2 regions of the Bradyrhizobium sp. CCBAU 11357 genome follow, and region 2 is predicted to be linked to the other one. Evidence: predicted binding sites of a transcription regulator. Region 2 holds the regulator's gene; the other holds the start of a gene.
What was found. Region 2 encodes PhoB, which activates phosphate uptake and scavenging genes when phosphate is short. Its sites were predicted from a motif close to TGTCATNNANCTGTCAT; they were not measured.
Positions count from the first base shown of each region.

Region 1 (7,345 bases), on a different contig from region 2:
GGCTTGACCGGATACGTGGCGACGGCGCCGACCTAGACGCAGTCAGCTCACCATTTGTATTCGAAGCCGAGTGTGCCCTGGTGCGAGGTGAGCTCATTGCGGAACTTGCCGTCGTAATTGACGTAGAGCCGAGCCACGTTGGTCAGGCTGAGCGAAGCCGAGGCACCGGCATCCGCGCCGTAACGGCTCTCGCCGATGCCGGGAACGATGATGTTCTGGGCGCCCAGGCTGACCTGGATGGATCCGAGGTCCTGGTGGAAATTGTCGACGAACTTGCCGTAGGCCGAGAGGTCCAGGATCTTCTGGTCGATGATGAAGTAGCGGCCGATCTCCGCCCCGATCATGATGCGGGCGCGTGAGAGCGCCGACGCGCCGACGCTGAGCGGATCGAGCCCGCCGGACTCACTGAACGCGGCGCTGGTGGCGCGCACATATTCCAGCGCACCCTTCGGCACGATGCGCATCTGGTCCTTGGTCCAGTAATAGCCGATCTCGGTCAGCGCGCCGTCGACGGCGGCGCGATAGCCTGCGGTCGCAAGGCCGAGGCCGGTGTCGCGGCTGGAATGGACCTTGCCGAAGCCGTGCACCACCGCAAAGGCCCAGGTCCACGGGCCCTTGTCGACCGAGCCGCTGAAGCCGAGCTGGGTCAGGTCGAGCGTTGCGGATTGCAGCGCCAGCGGCACGTCGATGTCGGTGTGGCTGTGGTCGACCGAGAACCCGATGTTGACGCCGGGTGCGAGCCGCGCGCCGAAACCGGCGACGCCGCCAAAGGTCTTGCGCTTGTCGCCGACGAAATCGCCTTGCGCATCGGTCCGGACCGAGAGGCCGTAGCCCTCGAACCAGGTGCGGTAGCGCGGATCTTCCGCAGCCGCCGAGGCGCCGCCGCCGCCGGGATTGGTGCGAAACGCCCGGTTGACGCCGCCGGATGCCTGGTTGCCGAGCCGCTCCAGAAAGCCCGAGCCGAGATTGAGCGCGCTGTTGCCGGCTGACCGATCCTGATTGGTCGAGGTCGGCGACGGAATCGGCGTCGGCGTCGGGGTGGGTGTCGGGGTGGGTGTCGGCGTCGGGCTTTGCGCGAAGCTGGGGCTCACCGCCGCCATGGTCACGACCAGCGCAAACGCCATCGCAAGCGCAGCGGCGATCCGGCGGACGCGGTCCAGCCCGATCGTCTGCCGTGTCCCGGAGAGCTGCGCGGCGCAGCGCATGACCATGAATCCCGTAGCGAAGTGGCGGCGCGCAAAAATGCAACACGGTCTGCGGCGCTAGCGGCGATTTGTGCCGAACTGCCACGAGGGGTCAACCGGTCGGCGCATGACGGCCAAGGCTATTGCACTGATTGTGGTTCTGCTGCCACAGGTCGCAAATTGCGCTTGAAGGCAGCTGGCCTGGTCTTGAAATCCCCGCGCGGCTTGCTAGGCGACGATTTTCATGTTGCAATATCGGTCACAATCGGAATTGGCCGCTTGGCTGTGCGTTTCGCGACATTGCGCCTCAAGACTCGAACAGACTTCCGGAAGACCGTTTGTGGCGTGGCACGCGAAAAGCGGCCGCGTCTTTTTTATATCTAGTGGAGGAGACGAGCGATGCCGCAAAAGGGCACCGTCAAATGGTTCAACCCGACCAAGGGCTATGGGTTCATCAAGCCGAACGGCGGCGACAAGGACGTGTTCGTCCACATCTCCGCGGTCGAGCGTGCCGGACTCTCCACCCTCAACGAGAACCAGGTGGTTGAATTCGACCTCGTGGAGAACCGCGGCAAGTCGTCCGCGGAAAACCTCAAGGTTTCCTGATGTCTCTCGCGGCAAGCGAGCGATCATGACGTTGCCCCCGGCTCTGCCGGGGGATCTTGTTTGGGGGCTCGCCCGTTGCGCGTAGGTTCATGGTTCGGCTCGCACGCGCCACATACTCGGTCATTGCGAGCGAAGCGAAGCAATCCAGAATCTTTCCGCGGAGCGATTCTGGATTGCTTCGTCGCAAGAGCTCCTCGCAATGACGGGACGGGGCGGCTCTTCAGCGCACCACCGGCGCAACCAAGAAATTCTCCGACGCCGCGCTTCCCGCCGTCCTGCACACATCGCCCTCGATGCGGACCTTGCCGGTCGCGAGCAGCCGCAGCGCCTCGGGATAGATGCGATGCTCGACCTCGAGGATGCGCTCGGACAGCGTCTCCGCGGTGTCGTGGTCGCTGACGGGAACCGCGCCCTGCATCACGATCGGGCCGGCATCGGTCTCGGGGATGACGAAGTGCACCGTCGCGCCGGACAGCTTGACGCCCGCGCGCAGGGCCTGGCCGTGCGGGTCGAGGCCGGGGAACGACGGCAGCAGCGACGGATGGATGTTGAGCATCCGCCCATACCAGGCTTTTGTGAACTCGGCCGTGAACAGGCGCATGAAGCCGCCCAGACAAATCAGCTCGATGCCGTGCTTGTCGAGCGCGGCCTGCAGCACCTTCTCGAAGCCGGCGCGGTCCTTGCCGAACGGCTTGCTCTCGATCACCTCGGTGGTCACGCCGCCCGCCCGGGCACGTTCGAGTCCGGGCGCATCGGCCTTGTTCGAGATGACGAGCGATATCTCCGCCGGGAAATCCGGGGCAGCGGCTGCCCTGATCAAGGCGGCCATGTTGGAGCCGCGCCCCGAAATCAGGATGGCGACGCGGCGCTTCATCACAGCGCCATGTCGAGGTGGCCGTTATAGACGACGCGGTGCTCGCCCTCGGCCGGAATCACGGTGCCGAGCTGCGCCACGGTCTCGCCGGCGTCGGTGAAGACCTCGATCACCTTGTCGACCTTGTCGGGCTCGACGATCGCGATCATGCCGATGCCGCAATTGAAGGTGCGCAGCATTTCCAGCTCGGCAATGCCGGCCTGCGCGGCCAGCCATTTGAACACCGGCAGCACCGGCAGGCGTGCCAGATCGATTCCGACGCCGAGGTGCTCGGGCAGCACGCGCGGGATGTTGTCGGTGAAGCCGCCGCCGGTGATGTGGGCGAGCCCCTTCACCGCGCCGGTCTCCCGGATCGCGCGCAGGCAGGATTTGACGTACAGCCTGGTCGGCGTCAGCAGCGCGCCGCCGAGCGTCATCACCGGCGCGAACGGCGCCTGCGCCTCGAAGCTGAGGCCCGACTGCTCGACGATCTTGCGGACCAGCGAGAAGCCGTTGGAATGCACGCCGGACGAAGCGAGACCGATCACGGCATCGCCCGCGGCGATGTCCTTGCGCGGCAACAGCGTACCGCGCTCGGCGGCGCCGACGGCGAAGCCGCCGAGGTCGTAGTCGCCGTCCTTGTAGAGGCCGGGCATCTCGGCGGTTTCGCCGCCGATCAGCGCGCAGCCGGATTCGCGGCATCCCTCCGCAACACCGGCGACGATCGCCGCAGTGGCCTCGGGGTCGAGCTTGCCACAGGCGAAATAGTCCAGGAAAAACAGCGGCTCGGCGCCCTGCACCACGAGGTCGTTGACGCTCATGGCGACGAGGTCGATGCCGATGCCGCCATGCAGCCCGGTCTCGATCGCGATCTTGACCTTGGTGCCGACGCCGTCGGTCGCGGCCACGAGGATCGGATCCTTGAAGCCGGCCGCCTTGAGGTCGAACAGGCCGCCGAAGCCGCCGATCTCGGCATCGGCGCCCGGCCGTGCGGTGGCGCGCACCATCGGCTTGATCAGGTCGACCAGGCGGTTGCCCGCGTCGATATCGACGCCTGAATCGGCGTAAGTGAGGCCGTTTTTGCGGTCGGTCATGCCCGATTTCCAGTGGGTTTGCGGCTGGTTACGTCGAATTCCGGGGACACGCAATGGCTCGCATGGCGCTCCCCGCTATACTATGTAGACATATCAACCGGTTCAGCCTGCAACGGGCCGGATTTGAGATCAGAACCGGTGCCGGGAAGCGCTGCGTGAGTATTCCGAACATCATTACCCTGGGCCGCATCATGCTGGTCCCGATCATCGTCTGGGCCATCGTATCGAGCCAAATGGAGGTCGCGTTCGCCGTCTTCCTCATCGCCGGCATCAGCGATGCCGTGGACGGGTTCTTGGCCAAGCGCTTCAACATGACGAGCGAGCTGGGCGCCCTGCTCGATCCGCTCGCCGACAAGGCGCTGCTGGTCTCGATCTACATGGCGCTCGGCATCTGGGGCGCGATCCCGCGCTGGATCGTGATCCTGGTGGTCTCGCGCGACATCATGATCGTCGCCGCTGTGATCGTGTCCTGGCTGTTCGACCGGCCGGTCGAGATGAAGCCGTCCAAAGTGTCCAAGCTCAACACGGTCGCGCAAGTGGCGTTCGCAGCCCTGGTGCTGGCGGCGCTTGCCTTCGGCTTCAAGCCCGCGCCCTATGATATCATCCTGATGGGTCTCGTCACGGTCCTCACGCTCTCCTCCGTGTCCCTCTATCTCGTCGAGTGGCTGCGGCACATGAGCACGATCGAGGCCAAATGAAAGTGGAAGCGGCCTCGTAAAGGCCATCTCCGCTCGATCAAATCGAATTCTCTTCGAACCGGCCGGCGCGCCGGCATGGAGCAAAGCAAGCGTGGCAGGCCGCGTTCATCCCCGACAATTGGCGTTTGCACTTCCGCATGCGGAGAGCCTCAGCCGGGATAACTTCCTCGAAGGCCCCGCCAACGCGGCCGGTCTCGGCCTGATCGACAGCTGGCCGGAATGGCCGAACCGGATCATGTGGCTGGCGGGCCCGGAGGGCAGCGGCAAGAGCCATCTCGCCGCGATCTGGGCCGAGGACGCTGGCGCCCGTTCGACCACCGCCAATGCGCTGACCGCGGCGGCCGTGCCCGGCGCGCTCGCCACCGGCGCTCTGGTGGTCGAGGATCTCAAGGCTGGGGACTTCGACGAGCGCGCCCTCTTCCACCTGATGAATCTCGCCCGCGAGGACGGCGCCTACGTCCTCTTCACCGGGCGCGAGGCGCCGGCCGCGCTTCAGATCGAGCTGCGCGATCTGCGCTCGCGCCTGCGCGCCGTTCCGGTGGTCACGCTGCTGCCGCCCGACGACCAGCTGTTCCGCGGCCTCATCGTCAAGTTCTGCGCCGACCGCCAGCTGAATGTGGACGAGAGCGTGGTCGGCTACCTCGCCAACCGCCTGGAACGGTCCTCGGCCGCCGCCCGCCGCGCCATCGAGCTGCTCGACAGCGAAGCCCTGCGGCTCGGCCGTCCCGTCACCCGGGCGCTGGCCGCCGAGCTGCTCCGGGACGCCTGACCGGCTCGCAGGCCTCCCTGAAGCCCGCTTGACGCGGGGCGGCGGCGGAACATCAATGTCATCGAAACGTCATCGCTCTAACACATGCTCCCGCCGATTTTGCGCTTAAGTCGCAATTGGGGTGAACTGGATGGACCGACTTCTGATGGACTCTGCGCAAGCTGTTGAAACCAAAGAGAAAGCCCCGGAAACCGAGGGCCTCCCGGCAATCGCGTCCAGCCCCGAGCGGTTCATCAACCGCGAGCTGTCCTGGCTGCATTTCAACCGCCGCGTCCTGGAGGAATCGGTCAACCCCAGCCACCCCGTGCTGGAGCGGGTGCGATTCCTGTCGATCTCGGCGAATAACCTCGACGAGTTCTTCATGGTCCGCGTTGCCGGCATCAAGGCCCAGGTGCGCGAGGGCATTGCCGAACGCAGCCCCGACGGCCTGACGCCGTCCGAGCAGCTCGCGCTGATCAACCGGACCGTCTCCCAGCTCGCCTCCGACCAGCAGGCGATCTGGCGCGACCTGCGCGGCACGCTGGCCGATGTCGGCATCGTGCTGGTCGACGGCAAGGACGTCACCAAGGCTGAACGGACCTGGATCGAGGACTACTTCCTCAACAACGTGTTCCCGCTGCTGACGCCGCTGGCGATCGATCCGGCCCACCCCTTCCCGTTCATTCCGAGCCTCGGCTTCACCATCGCGCTGCACCTCACGCGCGCCGCCGACGGCAAGCAGATGAACGCGCTGATCCGCATGCCCGGCAAGATCGACCGCTTCATCCGCCTGCCGGCGGAGGGCACGGTGCGCCTGATCTCGCTGGAACAGGCCACCGCCCTGTTCATCAATCGCCTGTTCCCCGGCTACAATCTGCACGGCCATGGCGCCTTCCGTATCATTCGCGACTCCGAGCTCGAAATCGAGGAAGAGGCCGAAGACCTCGTCCGCCTGTTCGAGACCGCGCTGAAGCGCCGCCGCCGCGGATCGGTGATCCGGCTCGAGATCGACGCCAAGATGCCGGAGGAGCTGCGCAGCTTCGTGCAGCACGCGCTCTCGGCGGCCGACGACGAGGTGTTCCTGGTCGACGGCGTGCAGGCGATGAACGAGCTCTCGCAGCTGACCCGGCTCGACCGGCCCGACCTCGAATTCACCCCTTACGTGCCGCGCCATCCCGAACGCGTGCGCGAGCATGGCGGCGACATCTTCGCCGCGATCCGGCAGAAGGACCTGATCGTCCATCATCCCTACGAGTCGTTCGACGTCGTCGTGCAGTTCCTGCAGCAGGCCACGCGCGACCCCGATGTCGTCGCGATCAAGCAGACGCTCTACCGCACCTCCAACAACTCACCGATCGTGCGCGCGCTCGCCGAAGCGGCCGAAGCCGGCAAATCCGTCACTGCACTGATCGAGCTGAAAGCGCGGTTCGACGAGGAAGCCAACATCCGCTGGGCGCGCGATCTCGAACGCGCCGGCGTGCAGGTCGTCTACGGCTTCCTCGAACTGAAGACGCACGCAAAGCTCTCGATGGTGGTGCGCCGCGAGGGCGGCAGCCTGACGACCTACGTCCACACCGGCACCGGCAACTATCACCCGGTCACCGCGCGCATCTACACCGACCTTTCCTACTTCACCTCGGACCCGACCATTGGCCGCGATGCCGCGCGCGTGTTCAATTTCATCACCGGCTATGCCGCGCCGAGCGATCTGGAAAAGATGGCCGTGTCGCCGCTGACCTTGCGCAAGCGCATCATCGAGCACATCCAGGGCGAGACCGCGCATACGCGGCACGGCCGTCCGGGCGCGGTCTGGATGAAGATGAATGCGCTGGTCGACCCCGACATCATCGATGCGCTCTACGAGGCGTCCCAGGCCGGCGTCCAGGTCGAGCTCGTGGTGCGCGGTATCTGCTGCCTCAGGCCCGGCATTCCCGGCCTGTCGGAGAACATCCGCGTCAAGTCGATCATCGGCCGTTTCCTGGAACATGGCCGAATCTACTGCTTCGGCATGGGCCAGGGCCTGCCCAGCGCGAAAGCGGCTGTGTATATCTCCTCTGCCGACATGATGCCGCGAAACCTCGACCGCCGCGTCGAGGTGCTGTGTCCGCTGCAAAATCCGACGGTGCATCAGCAGGTTCTCGAACAGATCATGGTCGCGAACC
Region 1 is NZ_LBJW01000109.1:154,204-161,548, forward strand. Features, by position in the region: gene XI05_RS29165 (LysR family transcriptional regulator) at 1-36, shown strand, start outside; gene XI05_RS29170 (autotransporter outer membrane beta-barrel domain-containing protein) at 48-1,205, opposite strand; gene XI05_RS29175 (cold-shock protein) at 1,584-1,790, shown strand; gene purN (phosphoribosylglycinamide formyltransferase) at 2,011-2,664, opposite strand; gene purM (phosphoribosylformylglycinamidine cyclo-ligase) at 2,664-3,737, opposite strand; gene XI05_RS29190 (CDP-alcohol phosphatidyltransferase family protein) at 3,893-4,435, shown strand; gene XI05_RS29195 (DnaA ATPase domain-containing protein) at 4,527-5,204, shown strand; gene XI05_RS29200 (RNA degradosome polyphosphate kinase) at 5,350-7,345, shown strand, end outside.
Region 1: the regulator PhoB is predicted to act here: its motif matches at 5,261-5,277, upstream of XI05_RS29200 (RNA degradosome polyphosphate kinase).

Region 2 (7,345 bases):
CATCGTCCTCGGTGACGCTGTGGACCTGGGCGCCGTCAGGGGCATCGCCGGGATGCAAGTCCGCCTGCCGCGCGCGCTCCGGCGCCTTCGGCAGAAACTGCATCAGCATGCCGCCGGCGCGCCAGCGATGCTTGCCGCCGTCGCTCGAGCGCCACTCCTCGCCGACCGCGAGGCGCACGCGCGTCGGGATCTGCTCGGAGCGCAGAAAATATTCATGAGCAGCATCTTCCAGGCTGCCGCCATCGAGCGCAACCAGGCCCTGGTAGCGGCTCATGTCGGGGCCCTGGTCGATGGTCATGGCGAGATGGCCGCGACCGAGCAGCGTGCCGGAATCTTTTGCCGTGCCCAGGCGCGAGGCATCAAACCGCGCATAGGCGCGCAGACGGTCCGGGGCCTTGTAGTCGACCACCAGGAACGACACCGGGCCATCGGTCTGGGCCTGAAGAATGAAGCGGCCCTCGAATTTCAACGCCGAGCCGAGCAGCGTGGTCAGCACGATGGCCTCGCCGAGCAGCTTGCCGACCGGCGCGGGATAATCGTGCTTGGTGAGGATGTCGTCGAGCGCAGGGCCAAGCCGCACCAGACGCCCGCGGACGTCGAGCGCGTCGACCTCGTAAGGCAGCACGGCGTCATCGACCGGAACCGATGATGGCGCGCGAACCGGGCCTTCAGGCCCGGTATTCATGTCAGGAGATTGGAAAACCATGGCGCATTATCTGGGGTCGATGGGCGGAAATGGAAGGGGAACGGCCGCATTCCGTCGTCCTCAGAACGACGGGCTGCGCAGCCCGGATGGAGCGCGCAGCGTAATCCGGGGAGATCGTTCCGCACGCTGAGAACCCCGGTTTTCGCTGCCGCTCCATCCGGGGGCTACAGAAAGGCTACTTCACCGCGTCGAAGCACCAGGCCAAGATGCCCTTCTGTGCATGCAGGCGGTTTTCGGCCTCGTCGAACACGACCGATTGCGGGCCGTCGATCACTTCATCCGTGACCTCCTCGCCGCGATGGGCCGGCAGGCAGTGCATGAACAATGCATCCGCCTTGGCCAGCGACATCAGCTTGGCATTGACCTGGTAGGGCTTGAGCACGTTGTGACGGTGCTCGCCCTCCTTGTCGCCCATCGACACCCAGGTGTCGGTGACGACGCAATCGGCGCCGCGCACCGCGGCCTCGGGATCGGTACCGACAACGATCGGCGCGCCCGTCGCCTTGATCCAGTCGCGCATGGCCTTTTTCGGTGCGAGCTCCGGCGGCGTTGCGACATTGAGCTGGAATTTGAAGCGCTCGGCGGCATGGGCCCAGGACGCCAGCACGTTGTTGTCGTCGCCGGTCCAGGCCACCGTCTTGCCCTCGATCGGGCCGCGATGCTCCTCATAGGTCATGAGGTCGGCCATCACCTGGCAGGGATGCGAACGCCGCGTCAGGCCGTTGATGACGGGCACCGTGGCGTTGGCCGCAAGCTCCAGCAGCGCATCGTGATTGAGGATGCGGATCATGATGGCGTCGACATAGCGCGACAGCACCCGCGCGGTGTCGGCGATGGTCTCGCCGCGGCCGAGCTGCATCTCGGCGCCGGTGAGCATGATCGCCTCGCCGCCGAGCTGACGCATGCCGACGTCGAACGAGACGCGGGTTCGCGTCGAGGGACGCTCGAAGATCATCGCCAGCGTCTTGCCTTCGAGCGGCCTGACCGGCTGCTGCGCCTTCTGCTTCGCCTTCATGGCGGAAGAGGCGGCGAGCATGCTCTTGAGCTCCGACAGCGGCAGCTCGTTGATGTCCAGGAAGTGCTTTGGAGCTTTGTTGGGCGTCGTGCTCATCAGCTTGCCGCCCGCTTGGTCTGACTGGAGGAGATCGCCGTGCAGGCGCGTTCGAGCCGGCCGACGCTGTCCTCGATCTCCGCTTCGGTGACGATCAAGGGCGGCAGGAAGCGCACGACATTGTCGCCGGCCCCGACGGTGAGCAGCTTTTCGGCGCGCAGCGCCGCGACGAGATCGCCCGAGGGCACCACGGCCTTGATGCCGATCAGGAGGCCCTCGCCCCGCACCTCGCTGACGACATCGGGGTGACGATCGATCACGGAGGCGAGCTTCTGCTTGAGCAGCAGCGACATCTTCTGCACGTGGTCGAAGAAGCCGGGCTTGAGCATCACGTCGAGCACGGCGTTGGCAGCCGAGATCGCGAGCGGATTGCCGCCGAAGGTGGAGCCGTGCGAGCCGGGCCCCATGCCGGCGGCCGCATCGGCGGTCGCCAGCACCGCGCCGATCGGGAAGCCGCCGCCGAGCGCCTTGGCGAGCGACATCACGTCCGGTGTGACGCCGGTGCGCTTGTAGGCAAAGAGCTCGCCGGTGCGGCCCATGCCGGTCTGCACCTCGTCGAAGGCGAGCAACAGTCCGCGCTCGTTGCAGAGCTCGCGCAGCGCCTTCAGGAAGGCCGGAGGTGCGGCACGAACGCCACCCTCTCCCTGGATCGGCTCGATGAGAATGCCGGCGGTGTGCGGGCCGATCGCCTTCTTCACGGCGTCGAGGTCGCCGTGCGGCACCTGATCGAAGCCGTCCATCGGCGGACCGAAGCCCTCGAGATATTTCGCGGACCCGGTGGCGGCGAGCGTCGCCAGCGTGCGGCCGTGGAAGGCGCCTTCGAAGGTGATGATGCGATAACGCTCCGGATGGCCCTTGGAAAAGTGATGGTGGCGGACGAGCTTGACCACACCTTCCAGCGCCTCGGCGCCGGAATTGCAGAAGAACACGAAGTCCGCGAAGCTCTCATTGCAGAGGCGGCTTGCGAGCTTCTCGCCATCGGGGCTCTGGAACAGGTTCGACATGTGCCAGAGCTTCGTCGCCTGCTCCTGCAACGCCTTGACCAGCGCGGGATGAACGTGGCCGAGCGCATTCACCGCCACGCCCGAGGTGAAATCGAGATAGCGATCGCCATTGGTCGCGATCAGCCAGCAGCCTTCGCCGCGCTCGAAACCGAGGTCGGCCCTGGCGAAAACGGGGAGCAAATGCGGCGCGGCGCTGTTAGTCATGACGTCACTTGAATGTTGCGGACGGTGTGAGGCACGCATTGCGCAACGCACCATTGACCGGCCCCGGAAAACGAAACGTGCCGCCTTTTAAGGGCGGCACGTGGCACTATCTTATGCTTGGCAAGACGGGTGTCAATGCCGCCCGGAAAGCCTCGCGAAACGCTGATTCCGTAGTCTTGCGGTGCCGATTTTGCGGGTTTTTCACCACGGAACATGTGGAAGCGAGTCGGCGGACTCTTGCGCGGGAGTCACGCCATATTGTAGCGTTTGGATTGTCAGATACGACATCTCGTGCAGTAGTTCTGATCCCAAAAGTCCTCATGTACCGGCGTAAACGTTCGGGCGTCTTGAGCGCGCCCGGCGAGCCTTAAGGGATTCTGGCGGCACGGGTTTTCAAGGCTTTAGGCATTCGCGGCGAAGCCCCCAGGATGGCAGGCGCGCAGCGAGGGAAAGGGTGCAATGACGGTTTTGACCTGGTCCGATGATCGCGTCGAGCAGCTGAAGAAGCTCTGGGAGGCCGGACTTTCGGCCAGCCAGATCGCGGCGGAGCTCGGCAATGTGACCCGCAATGCCGTGATCGGCAAGGTGCACCGGCTCGGCCTGTCCGGCCGCGCCAAGAGCCCTTCATCGGCAGCGCCGCGGCCGCGCAAGGCACGGCCTGCGCAGCACATGATGCGGGTGACGCGACCCGTTGCGCGCGGCAACACCGCGCTGGCGCAGGCCTTCGAGGTCGAGGTGGAAGCCGAGCCGGTGACCTACGACAACGTGGTGCCGATGAGCCAGCGGCTGTCGCTGCTGGAATTGAACGAGGCGACCTGCCACTGGCCGGTCGGCGATCCCTCGAGCCCGGATTTCTTCTTCTGCGGCGGCAAGGCGCTCTCGGGCCTGCCCTATTGCGCCCAGCATTCGCGCGTGGCCTATCAGCCCGCAGCGGACCGCCGTCGGGCACCGGCGAAGCCGAGCACGCGCTGAGCTTGCGATTTCATTGATTGCCAGGACGGCAGCCGTCACGCGATGACGGCTCCAATTATTCGGTGTCATCCCCGCCTAGTGCGCGATTGCGCACGGGGGGCGGGGACCATAACCACAGGGCGCGGTGATTGCGCGAGATGGTTATTGCGAGTCCCCGCCAAACCACGTCCTGTGGTTATGGATCCCGGGCTCGCGCTGCGCGCGCCCCGGGATGACGGTTGAGGGTGTAGCCGCAGCTCACCACACCGACAGCTCGCAAATCTTACGTCTGCTCGGCCTTCGCGAAGCGATCATCCAGCGCGTAGCCGGCGCCGCGGACGGTGCGGATCGGGTCCTGCTCGCGGCCGAGATTGAGCAGCTTGCGCAGGCGGCCGATATGGACGTCGACGGTGCGCTCATCGATATAGATGTCGCGGCCCCAGACGCTATCGAGCAGCTGCTCGCGCGAGAACACGCGGCCGGGATGCTCCAGGAAGAACTCCAGCAGACGATATTCGGTCGGGCCGAGATCGATCGGCCGACCCGAGCGCGCCACGCGGCGCTTGTCGCGATCGAGCTCGATGTCGCCATAGGCGAGCACGGTGGCGAGCCGCTCGGGGCTGGCGCGCCTGAGCAAGCCCTTCACGCGCGCAAGCAGCTCCGGCACCGAGAATGGCTTGACGATGTAATCGTCGGCGCCGGTTGCGAGGCCCCGTACCCGCTCGCTCTCCTCGCCGCGCGCGGTGAGCATGATGATCGGCAGCTGCTTGGTCTCGGGACGGGTCCGAAGCCGCCGGCACAGCTCGATGCCCGACAGGCCCGGCAGCATCCAGTCGAGCACGATCAGATCGGGAATGTGCTCCTTGAGGCGGGTGTCGGCGTCGTCGCCGCGCATCACCGTCTCGACGTCATAGCCGTCGCCTTCGAGGTTGTAGCGGAGAAGCTCGGTGAGAGCTTCCTCGTCCTCTACCACCATAATGCGTGCGCCCATGTTGTCGTCGCTCCTTAGGTATTCGGCACCGTCGTGGCGAAGGTCGTCATGTCGCCCTTCGGCCGCTTGTCGGTGATCGCCTGGCCCTCGATCATGTAGAACACGGTCTCGGCGATGTTGGTGGCGTGGTCGCCGATCCGCTCGATGTTCTTGGCACAGAACATCAGGTGGATGCAGAACGAGATGTTGCGCGGATCCTCCATCATATAGGTGAGGAGCTCGCGGAACAGCGAGGTGCAGATGGCGTCGACTTCCTCGTCGCCCTTCCACACCGCCATCGCCGCCGGCAGGTCGTGCGCGGCATAGGCGTCGAGCACGCTCTTGACCTGCTGCTGCACGAGGTCGGTCATGTGCTCCAGGCCGCGGAACAGCTTGAGCGGATGGAAATCCGTCTCCAGCGCCGCGACGCGCTTGCCCATGTTCTTGGCGAGATCTCCGATGCGCTCGAGATCGGTCGCAACGCGCATGGCGCCGACGATCTCGCGCAGGTCGACGGCCATCGGCTGGCGACGGGCGATGGTGAGCACGGCGCGCTCCTCGATGCGCTTCTGCAGCGCGTCGAGATCGGCGTCGGTGGTGACGACGCGCTGGCCGAGTGCCACGTCGCGGCGGATCAGCGCGTCGACGGAATCGACGATCATGCGCTCGGCGATGCCGCCCATCTCGGCGACCAAGCGGGTGAGCTCCTGAAGGTCGCTGTCGAAGGCCTTTACGGTGTGTTCAGAACCCATGTTCCGTCTCCTCAGCCGAACCGGCCGGTGATGTAATCCTGCGTGCGCCGATCGCTCGGCGACGTGAAGATCTTGCTGGTGTCGTCGAACTCGATCAGCTCGCCGAGATACATGAAGGCGGTCTTGTCGGAGACGCGCGCCGCCTGCTGCATGTTGTGGGTGACGATCGCGATCGTGTAGTTCTCGGACAATTCCTGGATCAGCTCCTCGACCTTGGCGGTCGAGATCGGGTCGAGCGCCGAGCAGGGCTCGTCGAACAGGATCACCTCGGGCCGCACCGCGACGGTGCGGGCGATGCAGAGGCGCTGCTGCTGGCCGCCGGAGAGCGACAGGCCGGAGGCATTGAGCTTGTCCTTGACCTCGTTCCACAGCGCGCCGCCGCGCAGCGCCTTCTCGACGCGGCCGTCCATCTCGGACTTCGAGATCTTCTCGTACAGACGAATGCCGAAGGCGATGTTCTCGTAGATCGTCATCGGGAACGGCGTCGGCTTCTGGAACACCATGCCGACCCGGGCGCGCAGCAGATTGAGGTCGAGCTTGGGGTCGAGGATGTTGGTGTGGTCGAGCAGCAGCTGACCGGTGGCGCGCTGGCCCGGATAGAGATCGTACATCCGGTTGAAGATGCGCAGCAGGGTCGACTTGCCACAGCCCGACGGGCCGATGAACGCCGTGACGCGATTGGTGCCGAGCGCCAGATTGATGTTCTTCAGCGCGTGGTGCTCACCGTAGTAGAAATTCAGGTTGCGCGCGGTGACCTTGGCGGGCGCCTCGGGCAGCGGCTGCGAGCCGGGATGAACGGTCGGCGCGCTGACGGAAACAGACATTTCACTCATTTTGCAGTCCTCTCAGCGCCGATGATGCGCGCGCCAATGTTCAGGGCAAGCACGGTCAGGGTGATGAGCAGCGCACCGCTCCAGGCGAGCTGCTTCCAATATTCGTAGGGGCTCTGCACGAAGTTGTTGATGGTGACGGGTAGGTTCGCCATCGTCTTGTTCAGGCCGAGGCTGAAGAACTGGTTCGACAGCGCCGTGAACAACAGCGGTGCGGTCTCGCCCGCGACGCGGGCGGTGGCGAGCAGCACGCCGGTGATCAGGCCGGAGCGCGCGGCGCGGTAGGCGATGCGCTTGATCACCAGCGAGCGCGGCAGGCCGAGCGCAGAGGCGGCTTCACGCAGCGGGTTCGGCACCAGCAGCAGCATGTCTTCGGTGGTTCGCACCACGACCGGGATCACGATCACGGCGAGCGCCAGCGCACCGGCGATGGCCGAGAAGCCGCGCATCGGCACCACCACGGCGCCATAGATGAACAGGCCGATGATGATCGAGGGCGCCGACAAGAGGATGTCGTTGATGAACCGGATCACCGAGGTCAGCTTGTCGTTGCGGCCGTACTCGGCGAGATAGGTGCCGGCGAACAGGCCGAGCGGCGCACCTATGCCGACACCGATCGCGGTCATGATCAGCGAGCCGACGATGGCGTTGCGCAGGCCGCCCTCGGTCGATCCGGGCGGCGGCGTGTCAGCGATGAAGACCTGGAGGTTGAGCCCGGCCAGGCCGTTGTAGAGCAGCGTGATCAGGATCAGCGCGAGCCAGGTGACGCCGAAGGCGGCAGCGGCGATGCAGAGCCCGCGGATGATGATGTCTCCGC
Region 2 is NZ_LBJW01000095.1:85,184-92,528, reverse strand. Features, by position in the region: gene XI05_RS14590 (Hsp33 family molecular chaperone) at 1-706, opposite strand, end outside; gene argF (ornithine carbamoyltransferase) at 882-1,817, opposite strand; gene XI05_RS14580 (aspartate aminotransferase family protein) at 1,817-3,025, opposite strand; gene XI05_RS14575 (GcrA family cell cycle regulator) at 3,485-3,997, shown strand; gene phoB (phosphate regulon transcriptional regulator PhoB) at 4,260-4,967, opposite strand; gene phoU (phosphate signaling complex protein PhoU) at 4,982-5,698, opposite strand; gene pstB (phosphate ABC transporter ATP-binding protein PstB) at 5,710-6,531, opposite strand; gene pstA (phosphate ABC transporter permease PstA) at 6,528-7,345, opposite strand, start outside.